2 regions of the Planomonospora antibiotica genome follow, and region 2 is predicted to be linked to the other one. Evidence: riboswitches for the same ligand, from Rfam matches in the RefSeq annotation. Region 2 holds a riboswitch; the other holds the start of a gene.
What was found. Region 2 has a riboswitch for glycine ahead of gcvT (glycine cleavage system aminomethyltransferase GcvT). Riboswitches for the same ligand answer to the same signal wherever they lie in the genome.
Positions count from the first base shown of each region.

Region 1: linked by a shared signal. The riboswitch ahead of gcvP (aminomethyl-transferring glycine dehydrogenase) and the one ahead of gcvT (glycine cleavage system aminomethyltransferase GcvT) in region 2 are both predicted to bind glycine.

Region 1 is NZ_BMQE01000016.1:41,149-51,760, forward strand. It holds gene ftsR (transcriptional regulator FtsR) at 1-380, shown strand, start outside; gene IEZ06_RS16660 (bifunctional nuclease family protein) at 459-938, shown strand; gene IEZ06_RS16665 (MerR family transcriptional regulator) at 1,083-1,703, shown strand; glycine riboswitch at 1,719-1,811, shown strand; gene gcvP (aminomethyl-transferring glycine dehydrogenase) at 1,973-4,828, shown strand; gene IEZ06_RS16675 (hypothetical protein) at 4,944-5,726, shown strand; gene IEZ06_RS16680 (hypothetical protein) at 5,834-6,211, opposite strand; gene IEZ06_RS16685 (alpha/beta hydrolase family protein) at 6,293-6,895, shown strand; gene IEZ06_RS16690 (DUF5999 family protein) at 6,961-7,152, opposite strand; gene IEZ06_RS16695 (TetR/AcrR family transcriptional regulator C-terminal domain-containing protein) at 7,576-8,169, opposite strand; gene IEZ06_RS16700 (hypothetical protein) at 8,353-8,769, shown strand; gene IEZ06_RS36350 (RNA polymerase sigma factor) at 8,840-10,240, opposite strand; gene IEZ06_RS16710 (hypothetical protein) at 10,454-10,612, opposite strand, start outside.
Region 2 is NZ_BMQE01000022.1:19,210-29,821, reverse strand. It holds gene IEZ06_RS20225 (amino acid deaminase/aldolase) at 1-247, opposite strand, end outside; gene IEZ06_RS20220 (DUF6286 domain-containing protein) at 401-1,030, shown strand; gene IEZ06_RS20215 (hypothetical protein) at 1,334-3,100, opposite strand; gene IEZ06_RS20210 (L-serine ammonia-lyase) at 3,252-4,661, opposite strand; gene gcvH (glycine cleavage system protein GcvH) at 4,740-5,129, opposite strand; gene gcvT (glycine cleavage system aminomethyltransferase GcvT) at 5,126-6,223, opposite strand; glycine riboswitch at 6,257-6,352, opposite strand; glycine riboswitch at 6,353-6,451, opposite strand; gene IEZ06_RS20195 (gamma-glutamyl-gamma-aminobutyrate hydrolase family protein) at 6,571-7,266, opposite strand; gene IEZ06_RS20190 (3-oxoacyl-ACP reductase) at 7,269-8,033, opposite strand; gene IEZ06_RS20185 (aldehyde dehydrogenase family protein) at 8,048-9,391, opposite strand; gene IEZ06_RS20180 (glutamine synthetase family protein) at 9,394-10,612, opposite strand, start outside.

The DNA of each region.
Region 1 (10,612 bases), on a different contig from region 2:
AGGCGCAGCCGGAGGTCCGGCTCAGCCGCGAGGAGCTCCTGGCCGCCGCCGAGATCGACGAGGAGACCCTGGCCGAGCTCGAGGACTACGGACTGCTGGCGGCCGTGGCCCGGCACTACGACGCCGAGGCGCTGGCCGTGGCCCGCAGCGTCGGCGCGCTGTCCGCCTTCGGCCTCCGGGCCCGCCACCTGAGGGCGGTCAGGGCCGCCGCCGAGCGGGAGGCCGGGCTCGTGGAGCAGGCCGTCGCGCCGCTGCTGCGCCGTCGCGCGCCCGGTGCGATCGACCGGGCGGACGAGACCGCCAGGGAGATCTCCGGCCTGCTGCTGGAATTGCACGCCTCCCTGCTGCGTTCCGGTGTTCGTGGGGTCCTGGGCCGGTGAGGGCCTGACCGGGCGCCCGCGCCCCCGCGGGTGTTACGTTGAATGAAACGGTTGAACCCAGCGAAAACGGAGCAGCCCGTGTTGCAGATGGAGGTCGTGGGCGTCCGGGTCGAGATGCCCTCCAACCAGCCGATCGTCCTGCTGAAGGAGGCACACGGGGAGCGCTACCTGCCGATCTGGATCGGGATGACCGAGGCGACCGCGATCGCCATGGCGCAGGCCGAGGAGCCGCCGCCCCGGCCGCTCACGCACGACCTGTTCCGTGACGTCATCGACGCGCTCGGTGTCCGGCTGACCACGGTGAACATCGTCGCGCTCCGGGAGGGGATCTTCTTCGCGGACCTGGTGTTCTCCAACGGCGCCGAGGTGAGCGCCCGGCCGTCGGACTCCATCGCCCTGGCCCTGCGCACCGGCGCCCGCATCTTCGCCAGCGAGGACGTGGTCAGGGAGGCCGGAGTGATCATCCCCGAGGACCAGGAGGGGCAGGAGGACGAGGTGGAGAAGTTCAGGGAGTTCCTTGACCAGATCTCGCCGGAGGACTTCGGCCGTGCGGGGTAGGAATTTCGGTGCATTTACGCTTCACGACGCGCCGAGTGGGGTCGTTGACTGAGGCAGATCCCAGTCTTACGGTGCGAGTGAACCTGTGGCCGTGTACAAACCCCCAGATCAGGCCATGGGATGAGAGAAAGCCGGAGGTCCGCAGTGGCGGTCAGCAGCGGCGAAGGAAAGGCGGCCGGCCAGGATGATCCGGGGCGGCGCCGGTCGGCGCGCCAGCGCGCCGGAGAAGAAGGCCTGCTGTTCGACGGGCGACCGGTGAGCCCGCCCGCCGACGTCGGCTATCGAGGCCCCACGGCCTGCACCGCTGCCGGGATCACCTACCGGCAGCTGGACTACTGGGCGCGTACCGGGCTGGTCGAGCCCACGGTCAGGGCCGCGCACGGCTCCGGCACCCAGCGGCTGTACGGCTTCCGCGACATCCTGGTGCTCAAGGTCGTCAAACGCCTGCTCGACACGGGCGTCTCCCTGCAGCAGATCCGGATCGCCGTGCACCACCTGCGCTCCCGCGGGGCCGGCGACCTGGCCCAGATCACCCTGATGAGCGACGGGGCCAGCGTCTACGAGTGCACCTCGCCCGACGAGGTCATCGACCTGCTCCAGGGCGGCCAGGGCGTGTTCGGCATCGCCCTGGGCCGGGTCTGGCAGGAGGTGGAGGGCTCCCTGGCGGAGCTCCCCGGCGAGCGTGCGGAGAGCGACGAAGGCCCTTTAGGCGATCACCCCGGCGATGAGCTGGCCCGCCGTCGGCAGGCTCGGCGCACGGGGTAAAGTTGGTCTCGCTGACGACCCTGTGCGGGAGAGACCCCGACCATGATCGGGGCGCCGAAGGAGCAACCTCCCCGGAATCTCTCAGGCACCCTGTACCGCACGGACGAGGCAACTCTGGAAAGCAGGTGCGTCCGCCAGGCGCGTCTCACCGACGGTGAAAGCCTCCCCGCCAGGGGCAGGTGAAGCTCTCAGGTCGAGATGACAGAGGGGGAGATCCGGCCCGTACGCCCGCGCCCAGCGCCGGTCTCCACCGCCTCGGGAGGCTTCCCATGACCGACCTGTCACCCCTCAGCGAGCTCGCTCCCCCGCCGTTCGCCACCCGCCACATCGGGCCCGACGACGCCGACCAGACCCGCATGCTGGAGGCGGTCGGATTCGCCTCCGTCGCCGACCTGACCGCGGTGGCCGTGCCCGAAGTGATCCGCTCCGCGGACCGGCTGGAGCTGCCCTCGGCGGCGAGCGAGACCGAGGCGATCGGGGAGCTGCGCGCGCTGGCCGCCCGCAACACCGTGCTCACCTCGATGATCGGCCTCGGCTACCACGACACGGTCACCCCCGCGGTCATCCGCCGAAACCTGCTGGAGAACCCCGGCTGGTACACCGCGTACACGCCCTACCAGCCGGAGATCTCCCAGGGCCGGCTGGAGGCCCTGCTCAACTTCCAGACCGTCGTCTCCGACCTCACCGGGCTCGACATCGCCGGCGCCTCCCTGCTGGACGAGGCCACCGCCGCGGCCGAGGCGATGACCCTGGCCCGCCGCGCCGGCCGGGCGAAGTCGGACGTGTTCGTGGTCGACGCCGACGCGCTGCCGCAGACCAAGGCCGTGCTGCGCACCCGCGCCGAGCCGCTCGGCATCGAGCTGGTCGAGAGCGACCTGTCCGGACAGCTCCCCGAGTGCTTCGGCGTCCTGGTGCAGTACCCCGGCGCGAGCGGCCGGGTCCGCGACTTCCGCGCGGTCGCCGAGGCCGCCCGCGCCCGCGGCGCCCAGGTCGTGGCCGCCGCCGACCTGCTGGCCCTGACGGTGCTCACCCCGCCCGGCGAGCTCGGTGCGGACATCGCGATCGGCTCCTCCCAGCGGTTCGGCGTCCCGCTCGGCTTCGGCGGCCCGCACGCGGCCTACATGGCGGTCCGCGAGGGCCTCCAGCGGCAGATGCCCGGCCGGCTGGTCGGCGTCTCCCAGGACGCCGACGGGCGCCCCGCCTACCGGCTCGCGCTGCAGACCCGCGAGCAGCACATCCGCCGGGAGAAGGCCACCAGCAACATCTGCACCGCGCAGGTGCTGCTCGCCGTGATCGCCGGCATGTACGCCGTCCACCACGGTCCCGACGGCCTGCGCCGGATCGCCCGGCGCGTGCACCGGCTCGCCGTGGTGCTCGCCGAGGGCCTGCGCCAGGGCGGCGTGGAGGTCGTGCACGACGTCTTCTTCGACACCGTGCTCGCCCGGGTGCCCGGCCGCGCGGAGCGGATCGTCGCGACCGCCCGCGACAACGGGGTCAACCTCCGCCTGGTCGACGCCGACCACGTGGGCGTCAGCTGCGACGAGAGGACCGAGCTGCTCCACCTGGAGCAGGTCCTGGCCGCCTTCGAGGTCAGCGGCGCGGTCCTGGCCGACCTGGACGCCGCCGCGCACGACGCGCTCCCCGCCGAGCTGCTCCGCACGAGCGACTACCTCACCCACCCGGTCTTCCACGCCCACCGCTCCGAGACCGCGCTCCTGCGCTACCTGCGCCGGCTCCAGGACAAGGACGTCGCGCTCGACCGGTCGATGATCCCGCTGGGCTCCTGCACCATGAAGCTCAACGCGACCACCGAGATGGAGCCGATCACCTGGCCGGAGTTCGCCGGCCTGCACCCGTACGCCCCCTCAGACCAGGCCGAGGGCTACCTGGAGCTGATCAGGGAGCTGGAGCGCTGGCTGGCCGAGGTCACCGGCTACGACGCCGTGTCGATCCAGCCCAACGCCGGCTCCCAGGGCGAGTTCGCCGGCCTGCTGGCCATCCGCGCCTACCACCGGGCCCGGGGCGAGGCCGGGCGCGAGGTCTGCCTCATCCCGTCCTCGGCGCACGGCACCAACGCCGCCAGCGCCGTCATGGCGGGCATGAAGGTGGTCGTGGTCGCCTGCGACGACGACGGCAACGTCGACCTCGACGACCTGACCGCCAAGATCGAGGCGCACCGCGATCGGCTCGCCGCGATCATGGTCACCTACCCGTCCACGCACGGCGTGTACGAGGAGGGCATCACCCGGGTCTGCGAGCTGGTCCACGAGGCCGGCGGCCAGGTCTACGTCGACGGCGCCAACCTCAACGCCCTGGTCGGCCTGGCCAAGCCCGGCGAGTTCGGGGCCGACGTCTCCCACCTGAACCTGCACAAGACCTTCTGCATCCCGCACGGCGGCGGCGGTCCCGGCGTCGGCCCGGTCGCGGTCCGCGCCCACCTCGCCGACTACCTGCCCGGCCACCCGCTGCGCGAGGGTTCGGCGGTCGGCCCGGTCTCCGCCGCGCCGTACGGCTCGGCCGGCATCCTGCCGATCTCCTGGGCCTACATCCGGATGATGGGCGGCGAGGGCCTCAAGGCCGCGACCGAGCAGGCCATCCTGTCGGCCAACTACCTGGCCCGCCGGCTGGCCCCGCACTACCCGGTCCTGTACACCGGCCGGGGCGGGCTGGTCGCCCACGAGTGCATCGTCGACCTGCGCCAGATCACCAAGGAGACCGGCGTCACCGTCGACGACGTGGCCAAGCGCCTGGTCGACTACGGCTTCCACGCGCCGACCATGTCCTTCCCGGTGGCCGGGACGCTGATGATCGAGCCGACCGAGAGCGAGGACCTGGCCGAGCTCGACCGGTTCTGCGACGCGATGATCGCGATCCGGGAGGAGATCGGGAAGGTCGCCTCGGGGGCCTACGACCGGACCGACAACCCGCTGCGCAACGCGCCGCACACCGCCGACTGCGTCGCCGCCGACGAGTGGCCCCACGCCTACACCCGCACCGAGGCCGCCTACCCGGTGCCGTCGCTGCGCGAGGGCAAGTACTGGTCGCCGGTGCGCCGCATCGACCAGGCCTACGGCGACCGCAACCTCGTCTGCTCCTGCCCGCCGCTGGAGGCGTACGAGGACTGACCCGCCCGCCGTACGGCCCGCCCGCGCAAGCCGCACGGATCACCGCGTATGCGAAGACGCGGACGGCCCCGAGTCGTTAGGCTCGGGGCCGTTCCTTACCCGGGGAGGATCTTGAATGCCGGACGTCGACACACACCCCCTGGAGGTCGCGCGCAGGCTGGCCGAGGACGGCGACCTGGACGGCGCCGCCGCGATCCTCGCCGAGCTGGCGGCCGAAGCCGACGGGCCCGACCGGGCCCAGGCGGCGGTGGGGCTGGCCGTGGTGCTCCAGGAGCGGGGGGACGTGCCGGGGGCCCGCGCCGCCGCGCGCACCGCGCTGGCGACCGGTCATCCGGAGTTCGCCGCACAGGCGGCCTGCCTGCTCGCCGAGAGCTTCGAGAGCGAGGACCTGACCGATCAGGCCAGGGCGGCCTGGCAGGCCGCCCTGGGGCTCGGGAACCCCGGCTACGCGCCGCTGGCGCACATGGCCCTGGCCCGGCTGGCCGCGGACGAGAGGGAGGCGGAGGAGGCGCTGCGGGCCGCCCTGGCCACCGGGGACCCCGAGATCGCCTCCCGGGCGGCCCAGCGGCTGGCGGAGTTCCTCCTGGAGGAGGGGGAGCCCGGCGAGGCGGCCGACGTGCTCCTGGAGGCGCTGGCGGTGCCGGACGTGGCCGATCCGCCGCGGCTGCGGGTGCTGCTCGGTGTGGCGCACCTGGAACTGGCGTGCGCGGAGTTCGAGGGGGCGGTGGAGGAGGGCGGCGACGTCGAGACGAGCGCGCTGGCCATCGAGCTCCTGGCCCGGACCCTCCCGCTGCGCGGGCGCGACGAGGACGCCGAGCGGGTGTGGGGCTACGGCCTCGGCCACGCCGACGAGCGGCTGGCCGCCCAGGTCCGGCTGCGCCGCGACCGCGACCTGTGAGCGCGGGCGGACCGTGACCGCTCGGGGCCGGGCCGCCGGCCCGGTGGCCGATCCTCCCGCGGGACCACCCCTCCGCGGACGGCACGGCCCCGGAGGGGGCGACCGGATCAGTAGTCGCGGTAGTCGCGGCGGCGCCAGTTGCCCAGCGCGTGGGCGAGGTTGACCGCGATGATGCCGCCCCAGGCGAGCAGCAGTCCGGCGACCCCGGCCTCGCCCGCGGCGATGCCGGTCAGCGGGATGCCGATGCCCAGCGAGCCCAGCGCGATCGTGGCCGACGAATCACCGCTCCTGCGCTGCTTCTTGGGGGGCGGTCCGTACGGCGAGGAGCCGGTGGCATGGACCTCGGCCCGCACGCGGGCGGCGATGGTCGCGTCGAGCCGCTCGACGAACGACTCGACGAGCGCCGTTTCGTACTCGGGGCCCAGTTCGCGCCGGGCGTCGAGGGTGGCGCGCATGTCCTGGCGGATGTCGTGGTTTTCCTGCACGTTCCCAGTCTGCACCCTGCGCGGGGGCATGGCATCGGTCATGAGGACGAGATCCGCGGACGGCACCGGTAGCGTTCCCCCATGGAGATCGTGACGCCGCACGGCCCTGCGCGGGCCGAGATCGACCCGGTTCCGGACCCCCGGTTCCTACTGGTCCTCACGCACGGCTCGGCCGGGGGAGTGGACGCGCCGGACCTGCTGGCCGTACGGGACGCCGTGCTGGGGATCGGCGGCCTGGTCGCCAGGGTGACGCAGCCGTTCCGGTTGCGCGGTGCGCGGGCGCCGGGCTCGGCGGTCAAGCAGGACGAGGCGTGGGCGGCCGCGGTGGCGGAGCTCCGCCGGAGTCACCCCGGCCTGCCGATGGTGCAGGGCGGGCGGAGCAACGGGGCCAGGGTGGCCTGCCGTACGGCGGGCGCGGTGGGGGCCGAGGCGGTCGTCGCACTGGCCTTCCCGCTGCACCCTCCGGGCAGGCCGGAGCGCTCCCGCGCGCAGGAACTGCGCGCTGCGGGCGTGGACGTGCTGGCGGTCAGCGGGGACCGGGACCCCTTCGGCATGCCGGAGGCGGAGGACGTCGCACGCCTGGTCGTGCTGCCGGGGGAGGGACACGACCTGAAGAAGGACCCCGCCCGGGTGGGCGAGGCCGTGGCCGGGTGGCTCGACGCCGGAGCGCGGACCCGGCGCTGATCGGGCAGAGCGCGGACCCGGCGCCGATCAGGTGGAGCGCGGCCCGCCCCGGGCGACGCGGATGCTCAGGAGACGCCGGCCAAGGGGCGGTGCGGCTCGATGACGGCACCGTCGGGCAGCAGCTCACCGGTGTCCTCGAACAGCACCACGCCGTTGCAGAGAAGGCTCCACCCCTGCTCGGGGTGGGCGACCACGGTGCGGGCGGCCTCGCGGCCCGGCCCATCGGCGGAAGGGCAGGACGGCTCGTGCGGGCACATCGGCGTGCCTCCAGATCTCTCGTGTCGGCTCGCCGGGGTCGACGTCGGCGATCGGCGGACACCGTCACCGACGGGACCCCGTTCCCACGTATGACGGGGGACGAGCGTTTGCGGTTGGCATATGACGGTGCGCGCCTCGAACGGGGTGAGGCGCGCACACTGGACAACTCAAGTGTGCGACGGGTCACACCCGTGCGACATAGTCAGTTAGGACCGTTTGAGGGCCATTGGAAGTGGCCCTTCGGTCCCAGCCGGGGACGTGACCTATGACACCGCTGTGTGACCTATGACACAGCGTGCCGCATCACCCGATAACCGGCCAAGTGCGACACGCCGGAGATTGTGTAAACGATCGGTTGCGAACCGGAGACCCGGCCGGAGCCGCCTTCCGCGTCCCGGGCCTTCCGCGCCGGCCCGGGACGGTCAGCCGCGGGTCAGGCCGGCCAGCAGGGCGTCGAGTCCCCGCTCGAAATCCGCGTCGGCCGCCGCGCTGCCGCCGCCCCTGGAGGGCGGCAGCCACGGCTCGGCGTCGTCGTCCGGGCCGGCGGGCTCGGCCCAGCTCGACTGCTGGACCTCCACCGCCACCGCGCCGAAGACGTAGGCGCGCAGCGCCCGCACGGCCTGGGACGCGTCCGGCAGCCCCGCCTCGGCCAGCTGCTCGATCTGCTCCCGCACGGCCATCGCGGCCTGCCCCTTGGGCGGCTTGGTCAGCGCGAGGGCGAGCACCCCGGGGTGCTCCCGCAGCGCGGCACGGCTCGCCCGGCACCATTCGCGCGCGGTCTCCCGCCAGTCGCCGCCCGGCTCCACGTGGACGGTGGTGACGTGCTCGGCCAGGGCGTCCATCAGCGCGTCCTTGCCGCGGGGCAGGTGGTGGTAGATGGCCATCGCCTCCACCTGGAGCGCGTCGCCCAGACGCCGCATGGTCAGCCGCCGCAGCCCCTGGCTGTCGGCGATGTGCAGGGCCGCCTCGATGATGCGCTCCCTGGACAGGGGGATCGGTGGTCGCTTGGCTGGCATGGAGCCATCCTGCCACCAGCTGCCTTACTGTGTAAAGGAAGTCGCCGGTTCCGGCGTGGCGCGTCCGCCGCGCCGGTGCCGCCCGCGCGGTGCGCCGCCCTCCCCTGAGTACGAGGGCCCGCGCCGGACGGCGTAGGCTAACCGCTGTCACCAGCCGGGCAGTCAGGCGAGAGAGGGTAGAAGATGGCGTTTTTCCGACCGCGAGTGAGCCGGGAGGCGGAGGTTCGCTACCACGCTGACCAGGAGGTCGGGAAGAGCTTCCCCGAGCTTCTGCGGAAGGCCCGCCTGGCCGAGGCCGCGCTGCGCGAGGTGCAGGCCGCCACGACCTCCTCCACCGAGCGGCGGGCCGCCGCCCTGGTCCTGGACAAGGCCCTGACCGAGGCGCTGCGCGCCGCCGAGGCCAACCAGCGGGTGGCCTTCGGCGTCAGGTCCTACGACGACCGGCTCCGCCGCCGCAAGGGCAGGGCGACCCCCAGGGGAGCCGAGTGGACCACCGAGGTCGAGCGCCTGCGCACGCTGCGTGAGCGCAACCGCCTCGTCGACATGCCGCGTGACGTGCTCCCCGTCGGCACCGCCAACCGCGCGGGCACCACGCCCTGAGGTCCGGGCGCCGGACGCGCCGAGCCCCGGTACGGCCGGACCGTACCGGGGCTCGCGCGTCTCGAGGGGCTCAGCTGGCCCAGTCGAGCAGCGGCCGGGTGTTGCTCGGGTGGCGCAGCTTGGACAGGGACTCCTTCTCCAGCTGGCGGATGCGCTCCCGGGTCAGGCCGAGGTGCTTGCCGATCTCGTCGAGGGTGTGGGGCTTGCCGTCGACGAGGCCGAAGCGCAGGGCCATGATGCGGGCCTCCCGGGGAGAGAGGTTGCCGAGCACGCCGCGCAGCTGCTCGCCCAGCAGCTGGCGGTCCACCACCTCGGAGGCCTCCGGGGAGTCGACGTCCTCGATGAGGTCGCCGATGGTGGTCTCGCCGTCCTCGCCGATGGTGGCGTTGAGGCTGAGCGGCTGGCGGCTGGTGCGCAGCAGCTCCTCGATCTGGTCGGGGGTCCTGTCCAGCTCGACCGCCAGCTCCTCGGGCGTGGGCTCGCGGCCCAGCCGCTGGTGCATGTCGCGCTCGACGCGGGAGAGCTTGGACAGCATCTCCAGCACGTGCACGGGCAGGCGGATGGTGCGGGCCGAGTCGGCGAAACCGCGCTGGATGGCCTGCCTGATCCACCACATGGCGTAGGTGGAGAACTTGTAGCCCTTGGTGTAGTCGAACTTCTCCACCGCGCGGATCAGGCCGAGATTGCCCTCCTGGACCACGTCGAGCAGGGCCATGCCGCGGTCGGTGTACTTCTTGGCGACGGAGACGACGAGCCGGAGGTTGGCCTCCAGCATGTGGTCCTTGGCACGGCGGCCGTCCTCGGCGACCCACTCCAGGTCGTCGCGGACGTCGGCGGGCAGGCCGGGCTCGGACTCCAGCTTGGCCTCGGCGTACAGGCCGGCCTCGATCCGCTTGGCGAGCTCGACCTCCTGGGCGGCGGTGAGCAGCGTGCGGCGGCCGATCGACTTGAGGTAGGTGTGCACCGAGTCGCCCATGACCGACGACTGGTCGTCCAGGTCCGCCGCCGCCTGCTCCACCTCGGCCTCGAGCTCCGCCTCGTCGGGGGCGGTCCAGCCCTCCTCCGCCAGCTTCGCCTCGAGGTTCTCCGGCTCGTCGTCCGGTCCCGGCGCGGCCTTGTCCGAAGGGGCGTCCTGCGGGGCGGCCGCGGTCTTCTTCTCGGCGGTCCTCCCGCCGGCGGCCCTGGCCGTGCGCGGAGAGACCTTGCGGGCCGCCGTCTTGCGGGCGGCGGTCTTGGCCGCGGCCTTCTTGGTGGCCGCGGCGAGCGTGGGCTCGTCCTCGGCGGCCAGGCTCACGCCCGCCTCGGTGAGCTCGCGCAGGATCGTGCGGCCCTCGGCCGGGCTGATGCCCGCGTCGGCGAAGGCGTGACGCAGCTCCGCGAGAGAAAGGTGACCCTGAACTCGCCCTCGGTCAAGGAGCTGCTCGAGGGTCGTCGGGGCCTCGGTCGAGGTCGCGGCGGCGGTTTGGGGCATGAGGACACCTCCTCCGTTACGGAGTCGTCTGTTTGCAGGTTGTGGGCGTTGACACGTTGCGGGTGGGGCGGCCGGGGGACCGCTCAGCGCACCAGTACCAATAACCCCGCCGACGACCTTTCTGTTCCCGACTTGACGGGGAAAATATGATGGGATGGGCCGGTTTCAACCGGCCCATCCCATCGAAGTCCCGTCACGGCCGCCCCCAGCCGCCTACCCGGTCGGGCCGGCCGGGCCCTCGACCACCGGCATCGGCATCGGCCGGGCCTCCTCCATCCGGTGCTCGGTCCAGTAGCGCGCGACCTTCTCGGGTTCGGGATTGACCTCCTTGGAGACCACGAAGTCCTCCGCGGGGGCGGTCCGCTCCGGCGA
Region 2 (10,612 bases):
GGCCGGTGGAGGCGAGCCAGAGGGCTTCGGGGAGGGTGTAGGCCATGGTGCCGGTGTAGCCGTCCATGGCGAGGATGCGTTGGAGGACGGGGCGGGAGCGGATGGACTTGCTGGCGACGCGGATGGGTTTGCCGCGGGCGCGCCGGGTCATGTCGGCGGCGTTGGCGCGCAGGGCGGCGAGGTCGAGCACGGCGAACGGGGGTTCGAGGTGCGCGGTGGCCCGGTCGTAGCGCTGGCGGTCGTCCATGGGGGCAGGATAACTCCGCCCGACCATACATGAGTAGCTCTCATGTTAACCGGCCGCGGGTAAATTCTTCCTCCGGATCGGGTCAGCAATCGCGTGGGCCGGTGCGTCGTGCCGTACCGGGGCGGGGGTGGGCGCCGTAGACCTGGCCGGGTGATGACTACTCTCCAGGAGATCCTGGCGGGCCCGGGAGGCGCGCCGGAGGCGCCCGAGGGGCCGCGGCCGCAGGCGGGCGGGCGCAGGGCGGCGCGGTTGCTGCGGCCGAGCCGGGGCCCGGCGGGCGCGGTGGTCGCGCTGGCGGCCGCGGTGGTGCTGTCCGCGCTGGCGGCGGGCACGGTGACGCTGCTGAGCGGGTCGTCCTCGGCGCTGGCGGTGTACGGCCGGCTCGCGGCCGGGCCGGGTGCGCTGAGCTGGTCGGACCCGGTGGTGCTGGGGGCGGCGTTGGGCGTGGTGGCGGTGGGTGCGGCGCTGGTGGCGGTGGCGGTCGTGCCCGGGCGGCCCCGGCTGGTGCCGCTGGAGACGGGGGATCCCCTGGCGGTGATCGGCCTGACCCGGTCGGGGCTGCGCCGTACGCTGCGGGCCGCGGCGGAGTCGGTGGACGGGGTGGGCCGGGCGCGGGTGCGGCTGGGCCGCGGCGGCGTGGAGGTCCTGGTGGTCGCGGAGACGGACGGGACGGGGCGGTTGCTGCGCCGGGTGGGGGCGGAGGTCGGGGACCGGCTGGCCGCTCTGGGCGCGGTGTGCGGTGACGAGGTCGTGGTGCGGTTGCGCGGCCGGGGGATCGGATGAGGGTCTTTCCGGACGGTCTGCGCGGCCGGGGGTCCGATGAGGGCGTTTCCGGGCGGTCTCCGGGGTCGGGGGTCCGATGAGGGTGTTTCCGGGTGGTCCGGGCGGGCGGAGGGGCTGATGAGGGCGTATCTGGGCAATCGCATCGGTCTGACCGTCACCGGGCTGGTGCTGGCCGGGGCGGGGGCGTACGGCGTGCTGCGCGGGCTGGGGGAGGTCCCGGGGCACGCGGCGGAGGCGCCGGTGCTGGACCCCGGACTGCCGGCGCGGCTGGCGGAGGACCCCGGGGCGGGGTGGCTGGCGGCGCTAGTACTTGTAGTACTGGGGCTTGTCGCGGTCCGCTGGCTGCTGCGGTCCCTGGGCTGGGGGCGGCGGGGCCGCCGCAGTGAGACCGGGATCGCGATGCTGGGGGTCGCGCTTAAAGAAGTCGAAGGGCTGAGCCGGGTCCGGGTCCGGACGGTCGAGGGGGACCGGATCCGGATCGGGGTACGCTGCGGGCCCGCGACCGACGTCGGCGAGCTCGTAGCGCGGATGAACGAGGACGCCGTCGACAGGGTTCGGCGGGCGGTAGGGGACGATGCGCTGGGGGTCTCCGTCCGGGTGCACGTCCGCCGTCGCTGAGGCCCGCCGGGCGGCCTGGTCCGGGGGGCTCACGGGGTCCTCGGCGGGGGCGCCGGGGGTGTCGGCGGCGGTCTCGGAGTCGCGCCCGCCGAAGGCCAGTCCGGCGGCCAGACAGGCGAGGGGTGCGGCGACCGCCGCGTGGCGGTGGTCGAAGGCCGAGGTGAACTGCGGCAGCGCGATCAGGGCGGCGGCCGCGGTCCAGGGCGGGAGGAGGGCGCCGCCGAGGCGCCGCCAGCGGGTCAGGACGCCGATCAGGCCGATGGCCAGGACGACGCCGAGGAAGGGTCCGCGCAGGAAGCCGTGTTCCTGGTAGGCGCGCAGCCAGCTCGCGTAGGGGTCGACGAGGCGCGGTTCGCCGGGGTCCGCCTGGTAGGCGGTGGCGAGCTCGGCGGCGGTGCGGCCGCCGGCGGCGGGGGTGTCGGGTAGCGAGGCGGCGGCGTCGGGGAAGACGTGGGCGCTCTGGTCCTCCGTGGTGGGGTAGACGCGCCGGTCCCAGTCGAAGACGTGGGCGAGGTCGGTGAGTCCGGTGCGCAGGAAGTCGGCGGGCTGGGCTCTGACGGCCTGCAGGGCGAAGTCGCCGGCGAGCGCGTCGCGTTCGGCGGGGGAGCCCTGGAACCTGTTCAGCGGCGAGCCGCCGTCCGAGAGGTAGGCGGGGGGCGGCTTGCGCTCGCCGGGCGGTTCGGCGGGGCAGAGGGCGGCGGCGGGGCCGGTGGGCCTGATCCGGGCGCAGTCGGCGAAGGTCGTCGTGCGGGCCCAGAGGTGGGCGTTGCCGCGGGTCAGGCCGTGGTCGCCGAACTCGGTCCTGAACCAGGCGGCGTGCGCGCCGAGGGTCAGGGCGGCGGCCGCGGCGGCGGCGGTGACGGCTTTCCAGCCGGCGCGGCGGACGGCCAGGCAGACGAGGACCAGCAGGAGCAGCGGCAGGCCGATGACGCGGGTGGCGGCGGCCGCGGCCAGGAGGGTGCCGGCGAGCAGGGCGGTCCGGGCGGACGGGCGGCGGTTCCACAGCAGCAGGGTGAGGGCGAGCACGGTGAGGGTCTGGAAGAGCGCGTCCGCCGTGACGAGGTGTTCGAGCTGGATCTGGTGGGCGTCGAGCAGGGCGGGGAGCGCGGCGAGGGTGGCGCCCCAGCCGGGGAGCCCGGCCAGGCGGCGCAGGAGGAGGTAGACGCAGCAGGCGGTGGCGAGGCCGAGCAGGTGCTGGGCGACGACCACGGCCTGCACGCTCTGCAGCGGGCTCAGCAGCCGCAGGAAGAGGGGGTAGCCGGAGGAGTGCGACTCGGTGGGGCGGAGGGCGAGGGCGGCGTCGAGGTGGGTGAAGGAGTCGGGCCAGAACCACAGGGCGGGGCGGTAGCCGAGTACGGCGAGGGCCCGCAGGGCGCCGCCCGCCGGCAGCGCGACCAGGAACAGCCAGTGGGCGCGGAGGAAGCGGCCCGCCGGTTGGGCTTCCGTCGTCACGCGACCTCCCTGACCTTCACGAACAGGTTGACCACGATAGTCCCAGGGACGGGCGGTCTCGTCCGCGATGACGGACTTGGCGGTGCTTGAGGGTGTTCGCAGCGTCCGCCCGGATGTCCGCCCGGCCGGCCTGCCGGGCGGACGTCCGCCGTCAGCACTCGATGACGTTGACGGCGAGGCCGCCGCGGCTGGTCTCCTTGTACTTGTCGAGCATGTCGCGGCCGGTGTCGCGCATGGTCTTGATGGCCTTGTCGAGGGCGACGAAGTGCCGGCCGTCGCCGCGCAGCGCGATGCGGGCGGCGGTGATGGCCTTGATGGAGGCGACGGCGTTGCGCTCGATGCACGGGATCTGGACCAGGCCGCCGACGGGGTCGCAGGTCAGGCCGAGGTTGTGCTCGATGCCGATCTCGGCGGCGTTCTCCACCTGCTCGGGGGTGCCGCCGAGCACCTCGGTGAGTCCGGCGGCGGCCATCGAGCAGGCCGAGCCGACCTCGCCCTGGCAGCCGACCTCGGCGCCGGAGATGGAGGCGTTCTCCTTGAACAGCACGCCGATGGCCCCGGCGGTGAGCAGGAAGCGGACGACGCCGTCGTCGTCCGCGCCGCCGCCCGGCCGGCCGTCCGCGCCGTCGGCTCTGCGGACGAAGCGGTCGTAGTAGGTGAGGACGGCGGGGATGATGCCGGCGGCGCCGTTGGTGGGGGCGGTGACGATGCGGCCGCCGGCGGCGTTCTCCTCGTTGACGGCGAGGGCGAACAGGGAGACCCAGTCCATCGTCTGGAGGGGGTCGCTGCCGGGGTCCTCGGCCTGCAACTGCCGGTGGAGCTGGTGGGCGCGCCTGCGGACCTTGAGGCCGCCGGGGAGCATGCCCTCCTTGGCGATGCCGCGCCGTACGCACTCGGACATGACGCGCCACAGGTCGAGCAGGCGGGCGCGGATCTCGTCCTCGGTGCGGCCGAAGGCCTTCTCGTTCTCCAGCATCAGGCCGGAGACGGACAGGCCCGTCTCGCGGCACCGGGCCAGCAGTTCGGCGGCGGTGGTGAAGGGGTGCGGCAGTTCGGTGTCGTCGGCCTTGATGCGGTCGGCGCCGGTGGCGTTCTCGTCGACGACGAAGCCGCCGCCGACGGAGTAGTAGACCTTCTCGCGGAGGGTCTCGCCGTTCTCGTCGAAGGCGGTGAAGCGCATGCCGTTGGGGTGGCCGGGCAGTGAGATCTTCCGTTCGAAGACGAGGTCCTCGCCGACGACGAAGGGGATCTCGCGGGAGCGGTACAGCCGGATGGTCCCGGAGGACCTCATGGCGGCCAGCCGCTCGTCGACGGTGTCGACGTCGACGAGTTCGGGTTTCTCGCCGGACAGGCCGAGCAGGACGGCCTTGTCGCTGCCGTGGCCCTTGCCGGTCAGGCCGAGGGAGCCGTACAGCACGGCCTCGACGCGGGCGGTCTTGTCCAGCAGGCCGTCGCGGTCGAGGCCGCGGGCGAAGCGGTGGGCGGCGGCCATCGGTCCGCCGGTGTGGGAGCTGGAGGGGCCGATGCCGATTTTGAAGAGGTCGAAGACGCTGATCGCCATTGATCGGTCCTTGTCCTTACGTCACCGGGACCGCGCGCGCCGGGCGGCGCGCGCGATCACGGCGCGGGAGAGAAGATTTCAGGATTCGCCGGAGGTGAGGGCGGTGTACTCCTCGGCGGAGAGCAGGTCGGCGGCGTCGCCTTCGAGGCGGACGCGGAACAGCCAGCCCTCGCCGTACGGGTCGCCGTTGACCAGGGAGGGGTCGTCGACGACGGCGGTGTTGACCTCGACGACCTCGCCGCCGACGGGGGCGTAGATGTCGCTGACCGACTTGGTCGACTCGACCTCGCCGACCGCGTCGCCGGCGGCGACGGTCGCGCCGACCTCGGGGACCTGCACGTAGACCACGTCACCGAGGGCCTCGGCGGCGTAGGCGGTGATGCCCACGGTGAGGACCAGGCCGTCGTCGACGCCCGCGATCCACTCGTGTTCCTTGGTGTAGTGCAGTTCGTCGGGAATGCTGCTCACTTGTTCCTCCTGTAGAAAGGCAGGTCGACGACCTCGACCGGCTCGTGGCGGCCCCGGATGTCCACCGCCAGCTCTTCCCCCGTCGCGGCGGTGTCCACGTAGGCCATGGCGACGGGCCTGCCGAGCGACTGCGAGGGGGCCCCGCTGGTGACCTCGCCGACGACGGTGCTGCCGCCGGAGGCCAGCACCACCGGGTAGCCGTGGCGGGGCACGCGGCGGCCGGCCGCGACCAGGCCCGTCAGACGGCGGGCCGGGGGGACGTCCTTGAGGGGTTCGAGGGCCGCCCGGCCGACGAAGTCGCCCGGTTTGTCAAACTTCACCACACGGCCGAGGCCGGCGTCGAACGGGGTGAGGGCGGTGGACAGCTCGTTGCCGTACAGCGGCATGCCCGCCTCCAGGCGGAGGGTGTCGCGGGCGGACAGGCCGGCGGGGAGCAGGCCGTGCGGCTCGCCCGCCTCGGTGAGCGCGGTCCACAGCGGCTCGGCGTCGTCATTGGCGACGAACAGCTCGAAGCCGTCCTCGCCGGTGTAGCCGGTGCGGGCGATGAGCGCCTCGCGGCCGGCGACGGTGGCGGGCAGCCCGGCGTAGTACTTGAGGCCGCCGAGGTCGGCGTCGGTGAGCGCGGCGAGGATCTCCTGGGACCTGGGGCCCTGGACGGCGACGAGAGCGTACTGCTCGGAGCGGTCCTCGACGACGGCGTCGAAGCCCTTGGCCCGTTCGGCGAGCCTGGCGGCCACGGCGGGGTAGTTGGAGGCGTTGGCGACGACCATGAACTCCTCGGGGGCGAGGCGGTAGACGATCAGGTCGTCCAGCACGCCACCGCGGGAGTTGACGATCATGGTGTAGCGGGCGCGGCCGGGCTCCAGCACGGACAGGTGGCCGACGAGCGCGTAGTCGAGGGCCTGGCCGGCCTGCGGCCCGGTCACGAAGATCTCGCCCATGTGGGAGAGGTCGAACAGGCCCGCGGCCTGGCGGACCGCGTTGTGCTCGGCTGACTCGCTGCCGTAGCGGAGCGGCATGAGCCAGCCCGCGAAGTCGGTCAGGGTCGCGCCGAGAGACGTGTGGACGCCGCGCAGTGGCGTGGGTCGGGGCATGATCGCACCTCAGGCATGGGTCGGATGAGAGCATCCTCCCCCTCTGTCGTGGATGCCTGAGAGTTTCGCCCGGTTTTTACCGGACTTTCACCTTCGGCGAGACCTCGGGGGCCTGCTTTCCAGAGGGCACCTACCCGCACGGTCCTTTGCCTTGAGAGGTTCGCGGGGAGGGCTTGCTCCTTCAGGGGTCCTGGCCTGGATGTCAGGACGCTCTCCCGCACGGGGTTCACATCGGTGTCGCGGCCAGCCTAACGGCCCGGGACCGCCGAGCGAAATCCCCCGCCGGGACCTCTCCGCCGCCCCGCCACCACCGCCGTCGTGCCCCCCTGCCCCGGCCGCCGGCGCGCTCAGCGGCGGGCGTGCCCGACGAGCGCCTCGAACAGGGCCGATTCGTCGTCGGCCTCGGGGTGCCACTGGACCGCCAGGGCGAAGGGGTGGTCCGCCAGCTCCACGGCCTCGACGGTGCCGTCCTGGCTCCGGGCGGTCACGGTCAGGCCGTCGCCCAGCCGGTCGGCGGCCTGGTGGTGGTAGTGGGCCACGTCGTCGGTCTCCACCCCGAGGATCGCCGCGATCCGGCTGCCGGGGGAGAGCCGTACCGGCATGCGTCCGAAGGCGCCCGGCGCGGGGGCGTGCCCGGTGTGGCCGACCGCGTCGGGCAGGTGCTGGCAGAGGGTGCCGCCCAGGGCCGTGTTGAGGATCTGCAGGCCGCGGCAGACGCCCAGGAACGGCAGGCCGCGGTCCAGGGCCGTCCGGACCAGCCCCAGCTCGGCGTCGTCGCGGAAGCCCCGGACATGGCTCGTGCGCTCGTGCGGGCGCTCGCCGTACCGGGCCGGGTCGATGTCGCCGCCGCCGACCAGGATCAGCCCGTCCAGGCGGTCGGCCAGGACGGAGGGGTCGCCGGCCGGGGGCAGGATCACCGGCTGGCCGCCCGCCCGGACGACGTGGTCGACGTAGTCGTACGGCAGGAGCGCCGCGGGCGTCTCCCAGACGGTGAAGCGGGCGGGCTCGACGTAGCAGGTGACGCCGATGACGGGACGGGGCACGGCTACAGCGGGGTGACGTAGGCGCCGGAGATGCCGCCGTCGACCAGGAACTGCGAGGCGGTGACGAAGCTCGCGTCGTCGGAGGCCAGGAACGCCACCGCGGCGGCGATCTCGGCGGCCTCGGCGAACCGGCCGAGCGGGACGTGCACCAGGCGGCGCCGCGCCCGCTCGGGGTCGGCGGCGAACAGCTCCTGCAGCAGCGGGGTGTTCACCGGTCCCGGGCACAGCGCGTTGACCCGGATGCCCTCGCGGGCGAACTGCACGCCCAGCTCCCGCGACATCGCCAGCACGCCGCCCTTGGAGGCGGTGTAGGAGATCTGGCTGGTCGCCGAGCCCATCACCGCGACGAACGACGCGGTGTTGACGATCGAGCCCCCGCCGCGCCGCCGCATGTGCGGGATGACGTGCTTGCAGCACAGGTAGACGCTGGTCAGGTTGACCTCCTGGACCCGGCGCCAGGCCTCCAGGCCGGTCTCCAGGATCGAGTCGTCGTCCGGCGGGGAGATGCCGGCGTTGTTGAAGGCGATGTCCACGCCGCCGTAGGCGTCGGCCGCCGCCTGGTACATCCGGACCACGTCGCCCTCGTCGGTGACGTCGGCGCGCACGAACAGGCCGCCCACCTCGGCGGCGGCCTTCGCGCCTGCGGTCTCGTCGACGTCGGCGCAGACCACCTTCGCGCCCTCCTGGGCGAACCGGCGCGCGGTGGCCAGCCCGATCCCGCTCGCCGCGCCGGTGATGACGGCCACCCGGTCCTGCAGGCGCTGCATCGGTCCTCCCTGCATCAATCCTCCGAAATGAAGACGTTCTTGGTCTCGGTGAACGCGGACAGGGCGTCCGCCCCCAGTTCGCGGCCGAGCCCCGACTGCTTGAACCCGCCGAACGGCGTCCAGTAGCGCACCGACGAGTGGGAGTTGACGGAGAGGTTGCCCGCCTCGACGGCGCGGGCCGTGCGCAGCGCCCGCCCCACGTCGCGGGTCCAGATCGAGCCGCTGAGGCCGTACCGGGTGTCGTTGGCGATCCGTACGGCGTCGGCCTCGCCGTCGAACGGGACGACCGACACCACCGGGCCGAAGATCTCCTCGGTGAACGCCGGGTCGGTGACCTCGGGCGTCAGGACGGTGGGCGGGAACCAGAAGCCGGGTCCGGACGGGCAGGAGCCCTGCAGGTAGGGGGTGCCGGTGACGAAGGAGGCGACCCTCTCCCGGTGGGCGGCGCTGATCAGCGGTCCCATCTCGGTGTCGGCGGCGCGCGGGTCGCCGACCTTCACCGCGAGCACCGCCTCCGCCAGCAGGCCGAGGAACTCGTCGTAGACCGGCCGTTCCACGAGGACGCGGGAGCGGGCGCAGCAGTCCTGGCCGGCGTTGTCGAAGACCGCGTACGGCGCGGTGGCGGCGGCCTTCGCCAGGTCGGCGTCGGCGAAGACGATGTTGGCGCTCTTGCCGCCCAGCTCCAGGGTGAGCCGCTTGACCCGCCGGGCGCACACGGCGCCGATCTCCTTGCCGACCTCGGTCGAGCCGGTGAACACGATCTTCGCGACGTCCGGGTGCTCGACGAGGCGGGCGCCGGCCGTCTCCCCCTCGCCGGGCACGACCTGGAGCACGCCCTCGGGCAGGCCGGCCGCGAGGGCCAGCTCGGCCAGGCGCAGCGCGGTCAGCGGGGTCTGCTCGGCGGGTTTGACGATCACGGTGTTGCCCGCCGCCAGCGCCGGGGCGGCCCCCCAGGTCATGACGACCATGGGGAAGTTCCACGGCACGATCACCCCGACGACGCCCAGGGGCTCGGCGAAGGTGACGTCCCAGCCGCCGGGCACCGGGATCTGCCGGCCGTGGTCGCGCTCGGGCGCGCCGGCGTAGAAGTCCAGCACGTCGCGGACGTTGCCCGCCTCCCAGCGGGCGTTGTCGGCGGTGTGCCCGGCGTTGGCGGTCTCCAGGGCGGCCAGCTCGGCGGCGTGGGAGTCGACCAGCGCGGCGAAGCGGCGCAGCAGCCGGGCGCGGTCGCCGGGGGCGACCCGCCGCCAGGCGGGGAAGGCGGCCTTCGCGCGCTCCACGGCGTGGTCCACCTCGGCGGCGCCGGAGAGCTCGACCTCGGCGAGGACCTCCTCGGTCGCCGGATTGACGATCTTCATGTTCACATCCGTTCGAATCCGCGCACCAGCTCCCAGTCGGTGACGGCCGCGTCGAAGGCGGCCAGCTCGACCCGGGCGGCGTTGGCGTAGTGCGCCGCGACCTCCTCGCCGAAGGCGTCGCGGGCGAGTCCGGAGCCCTCCCACAGGGCCAGGGCGTCGCGCAGCGTGCCCGGGACCGTTTCGGAGCCGGAGGCGTAGGCGTTGCCGGCGAACGGCTCGCCCGGCTCCAGCCCGTTCTCGACGCCGTGCAGCCCGGCCGCGATCATCGCGGCGACCGCCAGGTAGGGGTTGACGTCGCCGCCGGGCACCCGGTTCTCGACCCGCAGCGACGCGCCGTGGCCGCCGACCAGGCGCAGCGCGCAGGTCCGGTTGTCCACGCCCCACCGGACGGCGGTGGGGGCGAAGCTGCCCGGCGCGTACCGCTTGTAGGAGTTGACGTTCGGCGCGTAGAGCAGGGTGAACTCCCGCAGGCAGGCGAGCTGCCCGGCGATGAAGCGCCGCCCGGTCTCCGACAGTCCGTACGGCCCCGGCCCGGCCATGACCGGGTCGCCGTCCGGCGAGCGCAGCGACAGGTGGATGTGGCAGGAGTTGCCCTCGCGGGCGTTCGGCTTGGCCATGAAGGTCAGCGACATGCCCTCCTGGGCGGCGATCTCCTTGGCGCCGTTCTTGTAGACCGCGTGGTTGTCGCAGGTGGCCAGGGCGTCGGTGTAGCGGAAGGCGATCTCGTGCTGGCCGAGGTTGCACTCGCCCTTGGCCGACTCGACGTACATCCCGGCGCCCTCCATGCCGAGCCGGATCCGGCGCAGCAGCGGCTCGATCCGGGCGGTGCCGAGCAGCGAGTAGTCGACGTTGTAGAGGTTGGCCGGGGTCAGGTCGCGGTAGCCGCGGCGCCAGGCCTCCTCGTAGGTGTCGCCGTAGACGACGAACTCCAGCTCGGTGCCGGCGAAAGCGTCCCAGCCGTGCTCGGCCAGCCGGGCGAGCTGGCGGCGCAGGACCTGCCGGGGCGAGGCCGCGACGTCCGAGCCGTCCTCCCAGACGAGGTCGGCCATGAGCATGGCCGTGCCCTCCTGCCAGGGCACCCGGCGCAGGGTGGACAGGTCGGGCCGCATCACGAAGTCCCCGTACCCGCTGTCCCACGACGACATGGCGTAGCCGTCCACGGTGTTCATGTCGACGTCCACCGCGAGCAGGTAGCTGCAGCCCTCGGCGGCGTGCTCGGCG